2 regions of the Bradyrhizobium sp. CCBAU 25338 genome follow, and region 2 is predicted to be linked to the other one. Evidence: riboswitches for the same ligand, from Rfam matches in the RefSeq annotation. Region 2 holds a riboswitch; the other holds the start of a gene.
What was found. Region 2 has a riboswitch for glycine ahead of ACM42_RS34890 (D-amino acid dehydrogenase). Riboswitches for the same ligand answer to the same signal wherever they lie in the genome.
Positions count from the first base shown of each region.

Region 1: linked by a shared signal. The riboswitch ahead of gcvT (glycine cleavage system aminomethyltransferase GcvT) and the one ahead of ACM42_RS34890 (D-amino acid dehydrogenase) in region 2 are both predicted to bind glycine.

Region 1 is NZ_LFKY01000043.1:410,334-417,453, reverse strand. It holds gene gcvP (aminomethyl-transferring glycine dehydrogenase) at 223-3,090, opposite strand; gene gcvH (glycine cleavage system protein GcvH) at 3,364-3,732, opposite strand; gene gcvT (glycine cleavage system aminomethyltransferase GcvT) at 3,743-4,891, opposite strand; glycine riboswitch at 5,038-5,126, opposite strand; gene alaS (alanine--tRNA ligase) at 5,350-7,120, shown strand, end outside.
Region 2 is NZ_LFKY01000043.1:266,386-273,505, reverse strand. It holds gene ACM42_RS34895 (ABC transporter permease) at 3-944, opposite strand; gene ACM42_RS34890 (D-amino acid dehydrogenase) at 1,123-2,424, opposite strand; glycine riboswitch at 2,494-2,612, opposite strand; glycine riboswitch at 2,616-2,720, opposite strand; gene ACM42_RS34885 (M20/M25/M40 family metallo-hydrolase) at 2,902-4,032, opposite strand; gene ACM42_RS34880 (ABC transporter substrate-binding protein) at 4,302-5,909, shown strand; gene ACM42_RS34875 (ABC transporter substrate-binding protein) at 6,006-7,120, shown strand, end outside.

The DNA.
Region 1 (7,120 bases), 140 kb from region 2:
ACCTCTCCCGCAAGCGGGAGAGGTGAACGAGCCGCCGCGGTCATCGATTCAACCTAAAGCCATTCCGTTTTAGGTCGAAGCCGTAGAGCGGATTGGCCGTGCGATGCGCGAAGCCATTGCCCGGTGCAATCCACCACTGTTCGTCTCTGCGGAAGCTGAAGCGGTGGGTTGCGCCGGCGGACCGTGCTTCGCACAGCCGCCTGCCCACCACCCACCGATTCCTTACTCGGCCGCTTCCGCGTAGTCGCTCACCGGCGGGCACGAGCACACCAGGTTGCGGTCGCCATAGACGTTGTCGACACGGCCCACCGGGCTCCAGTACTTGTCGGTGCGCGAGCTGCCCGCGGGGAAGCAGCCTTCGCTGCGGCTGTAGGCGCGATTCCAATCGTCATCCGCGATGTCATGCACCGTGTGCGGGGCGTGACGCAGCGGGGATGCCTCGATCTTGAAGCGGCCGGCCTCCACCTCGGCGATCTCCTTTCGGATCGCGATCATGGCGTCGCAGAATCGGTCCAGCTCAGCCCTGGATTCCGACTCGGTCGGCTCGATCATCAGCGTGCCCGGCACCGGGAAGCTCATGGTTGGAGCGTGGAAGCCATAGTCGATCAGGCGCTTCGCGATGTCGTCGACGGTGACGCCGCTTGTCGTCTTCAGCGGACGCGGGTCGACGATGCACTCGTGTGCGACGCGTCCCCTGGCGTTCTTGTAGAGCACCGGGAAGTGTGGATCGAGCCGCGCTGCGATGTAGTTGGCGTTGAGGATCGCGATCTCGGTGGCACGCTTCAGGCCGTCGCCGCCCATCATCAGGATGTAGATGTAGGAGATAGTCAGGATCGACGCTGAGCCGAACGGCGCGGCCGAGACCGGCCCGACCGGAGCGTCGCCTTGTGTTGCCGGGTGACCGGGCAGGAACGGGGCGAGATGCGCCTTGACGCCGATCGGGCCCATGCCGGGGCCGCCGCCGCCATGCGGGATGCAGAAGGTCTTGTGCAGGTTGAGATGGCTGACGTCGGCACCGTAATCTCCGGGCCTGCTGAGGCCGACCTGCGCGTTGAGGTTGGCGCCGTCGAGATACACCTGGCCGCCATGGCCGTGCACGATGTCGCAGATCTCGCGGATATGCTCCTCGAACACGCCGTGGGTCGAGGGATAGGTGATCATGACCGCGGCTAGGTCGCTCGAATGCTTCTCGGCCTTGGCGCGGAGATCGTTGACGTCGACGTCGCCGTTCTTCTCGCAGGCGACCACCACCACCTCCATGCCGGCCATCGCGGCCGAGGCCGGGTTGGTGCCGTGGGCGGAGGAGGGGATCAGGCAGATCTTGCGGTGGCTCTGCCCGCGCGCGACATGATAGCCGCGGATCGCCAGCAGCCCGGCATATTCGCCCTGCGCGCCCGAATTCGGCTGCAGCGAGATCGCGTCATAGCCGGTGATGTCACACAGCCACTTCTCCAGCCGCGCGAACAGCGCGTGATAGCCGGCGGCCTGCTCGCGCGGCACGAACGGGTGCAGCGTCGCGAACTCCGGCCAGGTCAGCGGCATCATCTCCGTGGTCGCGTTCAGCTTCATGGTGCAGGAGCCGAGCGGGATCATGGCGCGGTCGAGCGCGAGGTCGCGATCGCTGAGCTTGCGCATGTAGCGCAGCATCTCGGTCTCCGAGCGGTGCGCGTGGAAGACCGGATGGGTGAGGAACGGGGTGGTGCGCTTCAACGTCTCCGGCAGCGCCTCGCGCGTCCCGGCGTCGATCTCGGCATAGGCGAATGTGCCGCCGAAGGCGCGCCAGACCGCTTCGACCGTCGCAGGCGTCGTGGTCTCGTCGAGCGCGATGCGCAGAGCCGCATCACCGATGCCGAGATTGATCCTTTCGGCCGCGGCGCGCGCAACGATCTCGGCGCGCCTGCCGCCGGCATCGATGCTGAGCGTGTCGAAGAAGTTTTCGGACTGCGGCGCAAAGCCGAGCTTGCGCAGGCCGCTCGCGAGCACGGCGGTGCGGCGGTGGACGTTGCGCGCGATCTGCGAGAGCCCCTCGGGGCCGTGATAGACCGCATACATCGAGGCGATCACGGCGAGCAGCACCTGCGCGGTGCAGATGTTGGAGGTTGCCTTCTCGCGGCGGATGTGCTGCTCGCGGGTCTGCAGCGCGAGGCGGTAGGCAGGCATGCCGCGGGAATCGACGGAAAGGCCGACGATGCGGCCGGGCAGCGAGCGCTTCAGCGCATCGCGCACCGCCATATAGGCCGCGTGCGGTCCGCCATAGCCCATCGGCACGCCGAAGCGCTGCGCCGAGCCGATCGCGATGTCGGCTCCGAGCTCGCCGGGTGAGGCCAGCAGCGTCAGCGCCAGCAGGTCAGCGGCAACGATCGCAAGCGCGCCCTTGGCCTTCAGCGCCGCAATCGCAGGCCTGAGGTCGCGCAATGCGCCCGACGTTCCCGGATATTGCAGCAGCGCACCAAGCACGTCAGTCTCAGCGAGATCGGTGAGGGGATCGCCGACGATCAGGGTCCAGCCCAGCGGCTCGGCGCGGGTCCGCATCACGGCCAGCGTCTGCGGATGGACGTCCTTGTCGACGAAGAAAGCCTTCGCCTTCACCTGCGAGTGCCGCTCCGCGAGCGCCATCGCTTCGGCCGCCGCGGTGGCTTCGTCGAGCAGCGAGGCGTTGGCGACGTCGAGCCCGGTGAGGTCGCAGATCATGGTCTGGAAGTTGAACAGCGCCTCCAGCCGGCCCTGGCTGATCTCGGGCTGGTAGGGCGTATAGGCCGTGTACCAGGCCGGATTCTCCAGAATGTTGCGCTGGATCACCGCGGGCAGGATCGTGCCGGAATAGCCTTGGCCGATCAGCGAGGTGAAGACCTGGTTCTGACGCGCGAGCTCGCCCATATGCGCGATCGCCTCGGTTTCGCTGAGCGGCTTGCCGAGGTCGAGCGGGGCGGTCTGCCGGATTGAAGCCGGCAGCGTCTCCGCCATCAGCGCGTCCACGCTTTTCGCGCCGACGGTCTCCAACATTGCGGTGACGTCGCGCGCCGAGGGGCCGATGTGGCGGCGGACGAAAGAGGCGGCGGTATCGCCGTTGGATTTGCGGTGCGCGGTCATCATGGGTCCTCGCTTCAGGTCATCTGTCGTCGTCACGCCCCTCAGTTCAGGGGCAGTCGCATAAGCGGATCACGTTCCTTCGGCACCACCGTGCCACAAACTCGTCATGCCCGGGCTTGTCCCGGGCATCCACGTTCTTCGTGCCGCGAGGAGGCCGTGGATGGCCGGGACAAGCCCGGCCATGACGATGTGGAGACATCGCGCGTACGCCCTCATCTGCGATACTCCTGCGCCTTCGCGGGCCATGGCGATGTGGAAAGATCGCGCTTCATCTCACGCCGTATGGGCCTTGTAGGCGGCTTCATCCATGAGGCCGCCGAGTTCGCTCTTGTCGGCAATCTTGATCTTGAAGAACCAGGCTTTGCCTTGCGCATCCGAGTTCACCAGCGCCGGCTCGGCGGCAAGCGCCTCGTTCGCCTCGAGCACTTCGCCTGTAACAGGCGCGTAGACGTCGGAGGCGGCCTTCACCGATTCCACGACGGCGGCGGCTTCGGCCTTCTTCAAGCTCCGGCCGACCTTGGGCAATTCGACGAACACGACGTCGCCGAGCTGCTGCTGGGCGTAGTCGGTGATGCCGACCGTGGCGGTATCGCCGTCGATCGCGAGCCATTCGTGGTCGGAGGTGTACAGCGTCGTGGTCATTGTCTTGTCCTCAGCGTTTGTAGGTGTTTTTCACGAAGGGCATGGCGGCGACAGCGAGCGGCAGGCGCTGGCCGCGCACCTCGGCGAAGAGTTTGGTGCCGAGCGCGCTCAAATTCGTGGGCACGTAGCCCATCGCGACCGGCGCATTCAGGCTCGGGCCGAAACCGCCCGATGTGACCTTTCCGATCGGCTCGCCGCCGGCCTGATCCGCAAACAGCAGCGCGCCCTCGCGCACCGGCGCGCGGCCCAGGGCGAGCAGGCCGACGCGGCGGCGGGACGCGCCGTTATCGAAATGCGCGAGGATCTTCCCGGCGCCGGGAAAGCCGCCGGCGCGCATCCCGCCGCTGCGACGGCTCTTCTGCACCGACCATTCCAGCGCGGCCTCGACCGGCGTGGTCGCGGTGTCGATGTCGTGGCCGTAGAGGCAGAGCCCGGCTTCGAGCCGCAGGCTGTCGCGGGCGCCCAGGCCGATCGGCAGCACGTCCGGGTTTTCGAGCAGCGTTTTTGCCAGACGCTCCGCATCGGCCGCGGGGACCGAGATCTCGAACCCGTCCTCGCCGGTATAGCCGGAGCGCGAGACGAAGCACTTGAGGCCGGCCACCTCTTGCGGGCCGGAATCCATGAATGTCATGGACGGCGCCCCTGCACACAATTTCGCCAGCGCCGCTTCCGCCTTCGGGCCCTGCAGCGCGATCAGCGCGCGGTCGGCCAGAGAATCGATGACGCAATCGTCCGCGAGGTGCGCGCGCAGATGCGCCTCGTCCGCTTCCTTGCAGGCGGCGTTGACGACCAGGAACAGGTGGTCGCCGAAATTGGCGACCATGAGATCGTCGAGAATCCCGCCTTCCGCATTGGTGAACTGGGCGTAGCGCTGCCGGCCCGGTGCAATCGCCACGATGTCCTGCGGCACCAGCCGTTCCAGCGCGCGGGCGGCGTCCTCGACCTTGCCCGACTTCGGCCGCAGCGCGAGCTGCCCCATATGGGAGACGTCGAACAGGCCGGCCGCGGCTCGCGTATGGAGGTGCTCCTTCAGCACCCCCGCGGGGTACTGCACGGGCATATCATAGCCAGCGAACGGCACCATCTTGCCGCCGAGGGACACATGCAGGGCGTGGAGGGGCGTATGTCGGAGAGATTTCTGGTCGGCGGGTACTGGCATCACAGGGGTCCTCGGCGGTTCCCCGGGGACGATTCCCCGGGCCAACCAGTCGAAGCCCCATCTGTCGCTGTGCCTGAGAGTATTATCCCGTCGGCGGGTGCCACCCGGGTTCTTAGGCCCGTCGGCGCCTCTTTCCAGATGCTGTCAAAGCCACGCGGTCCTTTTGCCTGAGAGTTTCCGGGGCGGTTGCTCCTTCGGCGCCGGCAGTAAAGCCGGTCTCTCCCGACGTGGCCGTACGATATAGATGGTTACAGACCACAGGGCGGCCAAGCCTGTCAACGCGGCGGTTTCGCCTTTTCAACCGGGATTGCGCGCCTGCGGCAACCCTCTGATCTCCTTGCACAGTTTCTGGACACTGAAGCAGGCCTTGTCTAAAAGCGCTTTGGCCCGCAGATATCAGCCCTAACCTCCGGTTTGGATGGCAGGAAGCGGGTCCAAGCACACCCGATTGGATGAACATGAGCGGCGTCAACGAGATCAGGTCGACCTTTCTGAACTTCTTTGCCGAGAACGGCCACGAGATCGTGCCGTCCTCGCCATTGGTGCCGCGCAACGACCCCACGTTGATGTTCACCAATGCCGGCATGGTGCAGTTCAAGAACGTCTTCACCGGCGTGGAGAAGCGGCCCTATCAGCGCGCCACCACCTCGCAGAAATGCGTACGCGCCGGCGGCAAGCACAACGACCTCGACAATGTCGGCTACACCGCGCGCCATCTCACCTTCTTCGAGATGCTCGGCAACTTCTCGTTCGGCGACTATTTCAAGGAACGCGCGATCGAGCTCGCCTGGAAGCTGATCACCGCCGAGTTCGGGCTGAAGAAGGACAAGCTGCTGGTCACGGTCTATCACACCGACGACGAGGCGGCGGGCCTGTGGAAGAAGATCGCCGGCTTCTCCGACGACCGCATCATCCGCATCCCGACCTCGGACAATTTCTGGGCGATGGGCGACACCGGCCCGTGCGGCCCGTGCTCGGAGATCTTCATCGACCGCGGCGAGCACATCTGGGGCGGGCCTCCGGGCTCGCCGGAGGAGGACGGCGACCGCTTCCTCGAATTCTGGAATCTCGTGTTCATGCAGTTCGAGCAGGTGACGAAGGAGGAGCGCCAGCCGCTGCCGCGTCCCTCGATCGACACCGGCATGGGCCTGGAGCGCATGGCCTGCATCCTCCAGGGCGTCGAGAGCGTGTTCGAGACTGACCTGTTCCGCAACCTGATCGATGCGACGGCGTCCGCGCTCGGCACCGGGCCGAACGAGCAGACCGTGGCCTCGTTCCGCGTCATCGCCGACCATCTGCGCTCCTCGGCCTTCCTCGTCTCCGACGGCGTGCTGCCCTCGAACGAGGGCCGCGGCTACGTGCTGCGCCGGATCATGCGCCGCGCCATGCGCCATGCGCAGCTGCTGGGCGCCAAGGAGCCGCTGATGCATCGGCTGGTCTGGGCGCTGGTCCGCGAGATGGGCCAGGCCTACCCCGAGCTGATGCGCGCCGAAAAGCTGATCGAGGAAACGCTGCGGCTGGAAGAGACCCGCTTCCGCAAGACGCTGTCGCGCGGCCTCGCCATTCTCGACGAGAAGAGCGCGGGCCTGAAGAAGGGCGACATGTTCGACGGCGACGTCGCCTTCACGCTCTACGACACCTACGGCTTCCCGCTGGACCTGACGCAGGACGCGCTGAAGTCGCGCGGCATCGGCGTCGACCAGGCGGCGTTCACGGATGCGATGGAGCGGCAGAAAGTGAAGGCGCGCGAGTCCTGGAAGGGCTCGGGCGAGGCGGCTTCCGAGGCGATCTGGTTCCCGCTGCGCGAGAAGCTGGGTGCGACCGAATTCCTGGGCTACGAGACCGAGAGCGCCGAAGGCGTGGTGTCCGCGCTGGTGAAGGACGGCCATGAAGTCGCCAGCCTCAAGGCCGGCGAGACGGGCGCGATCGTGCTCAACCAGACGCCGTTCTATGCGGAGTCTGGCGGCCAGGTCGGCGACACCGGCGTGCTCTCGGGTGAGGGCGGCGTCAAGTTCCGCGTCACCGACACGCAGAAGAAGCTCGGCGATCTCTTCGTCCATGTCGGCACGGTGGAGAGCGGCGAAATCAGGCTCGGCACCGCGCTGCAGCTCGAGGTGGATCATTCGCGGCGCTCCTCGATCCGCGCCCATCACTCGGCGACGCATCTCATCCACGAGGCGCTGCGCCAGGTGCTCGGCGACCACATCGCCCAGCGCGGCTCGATGGTCG
Region 2 (7,120 bases):
CCTCAGTACCGGATCCGGGGATCGAGCAGGGTGTAGGCGACGTCGATGAGAAGATTGACGACGACATAGATCAGCGACGTCAGCAGGATCATCGCCTGGATCACCGGATAGTCGCGCGCCAGCACCGCATCAACGGTGAGGCGGCCGATGCCGGGGATGTTGAACACGCTCTCGGTGACGACGACGCCGGAGATCAAGAGCGCGAAGCCGGTGCCGATCACGGTGATCACGGGGACCGCGGCGTTGCGCAGTGCATGGCGCATCATCACCGCGACCTCGTTGATGCCTTTGGCGCGCGCGGTACGGACATAGTCCTCGCCGAGCACGTCGAGCATCGCCGCGCGCGTCATGCGCGCGATCAGGGCGATGTAGATGAAGGAGAGTGCGCAGGTCGGCAGGATGATACGCTCGAAGAACGGCCCGAAGCCGTTCGAGATGCTGCGGAAGCCCTGCACCGGCACCCAGCGCAGGTCGATGGCGAAGATCTGGATCAGGAGATAGCCGACCACGAACACCGGCACCGAGAAGCCGAGCACGGACAGGCCCATCACGAAGCGGTCGATCCAGGTGCCGTGCTTCCAGGCCGCGACCACCCCCAAGGGAACCGCGACGATGACTGCGAGGATGATGGTCGACAGCGCGATCGAGATCGACGGCTCGACGCGCTGGCCGATCATCTTCATCACCGGCAGGTTGGAGATCAGCGAGGTTCCGAGGTCGCCGTGCAGCAGCTTGTTCACCCAGGTGATGAACTGCACGATCAGGGGCTCGTTCAGGCCGAGCGAGGTGCGGATGCGCTCGAGCCGTTCCGGCGTCGCGTTGTCGCCGGCGAGAATCGCGGCGGGATCGCCCGGCGTCAGCCGCAGAAGCAGGAACACGAACAGCGCGACGACGCCCATCACGGGCACCGCGGCCAGAACGCGTCGAATAAGATAACCCAGCATGCACTTATCTCCGGCTACGGAACGTGTGGAACATCAAGGCTCCCGTGAACTCTGTCGTGTCTATCATGCCTAACACTTGGGCTGGAAAGGCCGCCCGGAGACGCCGTCCTCTTAGGGCAAATTGTGTGCCAAGGGCTGCGCCGTAGCAAGAGGCCGGCATGTCCCCAATATCGACCACTCAGGATGCATGTCGCAGTTCATGCTCAACCCCAAGTGAAGGTGTCGTCGGTGGAGCGTTGAGGCCGCGCCAGCCGTCGATGGTCTGGGCGATCATCTGCGCCGTCGCCGCCGACAGAGTCCAGCCGAGATGGCCGTGGCCGGTGTTGAAGAACACGCCTGGTATCCGCCCTGCGCGCACGACCGGCATCATGTTCGGCATCATCGGGCGCAGCCCGGCCCACGGCACGACGCGCGACGTTTCGACGGCGGGGAAGTTGTTGCGTACCCATTCGATCAGCGGTTGCACGCGGTCGGCGCGGATGTCGCGGTTGAAGTCGTTGAATTCGGCGGTGCCGGCGACGCGAAAACGATCGGCGCCGAGCCGGCTGGTGACGATCTTGGCGGCCTCGTCGAGCAGGCTCACCGTCGGGGTGGCGTTGCGGCTTTCGGCGCTGTCGAGCTGCACGGTGATCGAGTATCCCTTGACCGGATAGACGTTGACGCGGTCCTCGAGCAGGGCGGCGAAGTGACGGCTGGCAACGCCCGCGCAGACCACGACGCCGTCCGCGTTCAGTGCGCCGCGCGCGGCCGCGACGGCATCGCTCGCGGCCAGATCGGCCCAGCCGATGACGAAGCCGCTGCCGGCACGTGCGATCGAATCGATATTGGCCTCGTGGATGAAGGTCGCGCCACGCCGCTTGCAGGCTTCCGCCAGCCCGCGGGTGAACTTGTGGATATCGCCGGTCGCATCCGACGGCGTGTAGAAGCCGCCATAATAGTCCTTGCGCAGTGTCGGCTCGATCGCGCGGATTTCCTCCGACGTCACCGGGCGGCGGTCGAGGCCGCCTTCCTGCAGCAGCGTGTTGACGCGCAGACCGGATTCGAATCCGGCCTTGTCACGATAGATGTGGAGGATGCCGCGGCGTTCGAGATCGAAGTTGATCCCTTCGCGTGCCGCGATGTCGAACAGATACCTGCGCGCTTCGATCGCGAGCCGCGTGGTCTCGATGGTGTTGGCGCGGTAGTTGCCGATGTTGGCGACGAACTCGCTCATCCACGAATATTTGTGCCAGTTCGGCCGCGGGTTCATCAGCAGCGGCGCGTCGCGCCGGAACATCCAGCGCAAGCCCTTCAGGATCGTCGCGGTGCTGTTCCACACTTCGGCGTTCGATGCGGAGAGCTGCCCGCCGTTGGCGAAGGACGTCTCCATCGCGGCGTAGCGGTGCTTGTCGAGCACGGTCACCTTGTAGCCGCGTTCGAGCAGGGCATAGGCGGTCGTGACGCCGGTGATGCCGGCGCCGATGATGGCAATATGGGTCATGGCTAGGTTCGGGGCTCCCGTGAGTTAGAGTCGGCTGACCGCCGGCCGAAAGGCCGTTGGCGGCGCCCCATCTGTCACGGTTACCTGAGAGCTTGATCCGGCGCGCCACCTCTATCGAGGTCTTGCGACGGACTATCCCCTTCGGTGGACGTCACGACTGCCTGAAATCGCGTCGCCTCTCTCCAGATCGTCCTGACGAAACGGTCCTTTTGCCTGAGAGTTTCCGGGGCGGTTGCTCCGTCGGCGCCGCAACGAAAGCTGAAAGCCTTCGCCGCGATCTCTCCCGCATCATCGCGTGGACGGCCGAGCAGTACGATACGCCTCATTTTTAGACAAGGCTAAATTTCGACCGCGACTGCCGACGTATTGTGCAGTGCAAAGCCCGCCTCGTCGTCCCGGGGCGATGCGAAGCATCGAACCCGGGACCTCGAGATTCCGGGTTCGATGCTGTCGCATCGCCCCGGAATGACGAATTCACTATTCCAACGTCGCCAGCAATCCCGCCATCAGCCGGCCGCGCTCGACCAGGCTATCCACTTCGATGAACTCCTCCAGCGTGTGGCCATTGCCGCCGCGCACACCGAGGCCATCGAGCGTGGGGATTCCCATCGCGCCGGTGAAGTTGCCGTCGGAGCCGCCGCCGGAGCTAGCGTGCGGTAATTCCGCGCCGAGCGATTTGGCGATGCCGTGCGCCTTCTCATAGAGCGCCATGGTACCGGCATCCGGCTCCCAAACCGGACGCGTCACGCCGCGCGTGACCTTGAACGTGACGTCGTTGCTGGTGCCCGACAGCGCCAGCATCCGCTCGACACCGCGGTCGAGATCGGCCTGACGCTTGGCCATGGAGAGCGCTTCACCCGTTGCGGTCGTCGCAACGCAATTGACCCATTGTCCGCCGTGGACGACGCCGACCGAGAAGGTGCAGTCCTCCGTCGTCATCGCGTCGATCGCGAGGATCTGCCGCGCCATCTCGCGGATCGCCGAGCGTCCGGCCGACAACGTGGCGCCGGCGTGGCTCGGCCGTCCCGTCGCTTCGAGATTGAAGCGCGCGATGGCGTAGCGTCCGGTCGTGACGCCGTTGTCGGCGCGGCCGGGCTCCGGCACCAGCACGTATTTATTGCGCGCAGCTTCCGCCTCGATGATGTCCCGCGTCGAAGGCGTGCCGACTTCCTCATCCGGCGTGAACAGCACGGTGATCGGCAGCGGTGTGGTGAACGACGCGCGCGCCAGTTGCCGGATCGCTTCCAGCGAGAGGTAATTGCCGCCCTTCATATCGTAGATGCCGGGGCCGTAGCACTTGTTGCCCTCGCGCCGCCATTTCAGCTTCTCGATGGTGCCGACCGGATGAACGGTATCCATGTGTCCGGCGATCAGGATGCCCGGCTCGCCCTGCTTGGGATGAGGAAAGCGCGCGCGGATGACGCCACCAAAGCCCTGGCGGCCGGCGATGCGCTCGATCGTCGCACCCATGATCGCCATATCCCGCGCCGCGATATCGAGCATGCGGTCCACGGCGGCTGCATCCCAAGTCGGACTCTCGCATTCGACCCAGCCGCGCAGGCCCTCGAGCATCGCCTCGGAATCAAAGGGAAGATTGGCAGGATTCATCTTAATGTCTCTCAAGCTTCGAAAGATGGAACGCGCATTGCATCGGCGCGGGGCAGGACAAGCGGAAGGTGTTGTAGAGCCAAACCGATCTTTGTGGAGCCCGTGCGCGCGCCGTGAGGGCCTGCGACGAAACCGGATTGACGCGCTCGGCACTGTCTGCAAGTCTCAAAAAGATAAAGGCATTGCATGAGGTTAGTTCGCCCAACGAATGAACCGCATGCTCAACCAATGACCTGCCTTTGAACAGTTTCACGTCAGGAGAACTTTCTATGTTCCACTTCATGCGCCGGGGGCGTCGCGCGTTCGCCTCCAAACTTGCGCTGTCGGTCGTCGCGCTTTCAACCGCGCTGGCCTCGCCAGTGCTTGCGGCCGGCAAGACCATCACGGCGGTGATGCATTCGGATTTGCGCATCATCGACCCGATCTTCACCACGGCCTACATCACGCGTGACCATGGCTACATGGTTTACGACACGCTGGTGGCCCCGGATTCGAGCTTCAAGATCCAGCCGCAGATGGCGGACTGGAAGATCTCCGACGACAAGCTCACCTATACCTTCACGCTGCGCGACGGCCTGAAGTGGCATGACGGTGCGCCGGTGACGGCGGAGGACTGCGTCGCTTCGCTGAAGCGCTGGGCCGCGGTCGACGGCATGGGCCAGAAGCTCATGGACTTCACGGCGAGCATCGAGGCGACCGACGCCAAGACCATCACGCTGAAGCTGAAGGAGCCCTACGGCCTGGTGCTCGATTCCATCGGCAAGCCGTCCTCGCGCGTTGCCTTCATGATGCCGAAGCGCCTCGCCGAGACGCCGCCGGACAAGCAGATCCCCGAGCAGATCGGCTCGGGTCCCTTCAAGTTCGTGGCCTCGGAATTCCAGCCCGGCGTGAAGGCGGTCTACGTCAAGAACACCGACTACGTGCCGCGCAAGGAGCCGGCGAGCTGGACCTCCGGCGGCAAGGTGGTGAAGGTGGACCGCGTCGAGTGGATCACCATGCCGGACTCGCAGACCGCGGTGAATGCGCTGCAGTCGGGCGACATCGACTTCATGGAGAACCTGCCCTACGACATGCTGCCGGTGCTCGAAGCGAACAAGGAGCTCACGCTCGAGGTCTCCAACAAGTTCGGCTTCCAGACGCTCGGCCGGATGAACTTCCTGCATCCGCCGTTCGACAACGTGAAGGTGCGGCGAGCCGCCCTTCTGGCGATGAACCAGAAGGACGTTCTCGATGCACTCGTCGGCAACCCGAAATATCAGAAGATCTGCGGCGCGTTCTTCGTGTGCGGTACGCCGCTCGAGACTGACGTCGGCGCCGAAACCTTGATCAAGGGCAATGGCATGGCGGAAGCCAAGAAGGCGCTCGCCGAGTCCGGCTATGACGGCACGCCGATCGTGATCATGGCGCCCGGGGACGTCACGACATTGAAGGCGCAGCCGATCGTTGCGGCCCAGCTGCTGCGCGAAGCCGGCTTCAAGGTCGACCTGCAAGCGACTGACTGGCAGACGGTGGTGAGCCGCCGCGCCAGCCAGAAGCCGCCGAAGGAGGGCGGCTGGAACATGTTCTTCACCAACTGGGTCGCGGCCGACGTTGCGAACCCGATCGCCAATCTCTCGATCAGCGGCCTGGGCAAGAAGGGCTGGTTCGGCTGGGCGGAAGACGCCAAGATCGAGCAGCTCAAGGACGCGTTCGTCCGCGCATCCTCGCTCGACGAGCAGAAGAAGATCGCCGCCGAGATCCAGAAGGAGGCGTACGATCAGGTGATTTACATCCCGCTGGGGCAGTATCTGCTGCCGAGCGGCTGGCGCAAATCGCTGACCGGCCTGCTCGACGGTCCGGCGACGCCGCTGTTCTGGAACGTCAGCAAGTCGGAGTAGGCGAGGCGTTCTCGACGCAACCTTCGTCCGGATCGCCACGCGGCGCCGCTGATGTCAGCGGCGCCGCCCGCCAGGAAAGATTCCAGGAGAGCCTCGATGTTCCAACTCACGAGGGGGCGTTACGCGTTCGCCTCCAAACTTGCGCTGTCGGTCGTGTCGCTTTCGACAGCGCTGGCCTCGCCAGTTCTTGCCGCGGGCAAGACCATTACCGCCGTGATGCACTCGGATCTGCGCGTCCTCGATCCGATCTACACCAGCGCCTACATCTCGCGTGATCATGGCTACATGATCTTCGACACGCTGATCGCGACGGATTCGAACTTCAAGATCCAGCCGCAGATGGCGGACTGGAAAATTTCCGACGACAAGCTGACCTATACCTTCACGCTACGCGACGGCCTGAAGTGGCATGACGGCACGCCGGTCACCGCGGAAGATTGCGTGGCCTCCCTGAAGCGCTGGGCCGCTGTCGACGGCATGGGGCAGCAGATGATGCTGTTTACCGCGAGCATCGAGGCGACCGACCCCAAGACCATCACGCTGAAGCTGAAGGAGCCGTACGCGCTCGTGCTGGATTCGATCGGCAAGCCGTCCTCGCGGGTCGCTTTCATGATGCCGAAGCGTCTCGCCGAGACGCCGTCCGACAAGCCGATCCCCGAGCAGATCGGCTCCGGACCCTTCAAGTTCGTGGCGTCGGAATTCCAGCCCGGCGTGAAATCGATCTACGTCAAGAACACCGACTACGTGCCGCGCAAGGAGCCAGCGAGCTGGACTGCCGGCGGCAAGGTGGTGAAGGTGGACCGCGTCGAGTGGATCACCATGCCGGACGCCCAGACCGCGTTGAACGCGCTGCAGTCGGGCGACATCGATTTCATGGAAAATCCCGCCATTGAAATGTTGCCCACCATCGAAGCCGACAAGGGGCTCAAGACCGAGATCCTGAACAAGTTCGGATTCCAGACGGGTGCGCGGATGAACTTCCTCCATCCGCCATTCGACAACGTCAAGGTTCGCCGTGCAGCACTCCTGGCGGTCAAGCAGAAGGACGTGCTCGATGCGCTGATCGGCGATCCCAAGTACTACAAGACCTGCGCCGCGATCTTCATCTGCGACACGCCTTTCGCGACCGACATTGGCGGTGAGACCCTCGCGAAGGGCGGTGACATTGCTGCGGCCAAGAAGGCGCTCGCCGAGTCCGGCTACGACGGGAC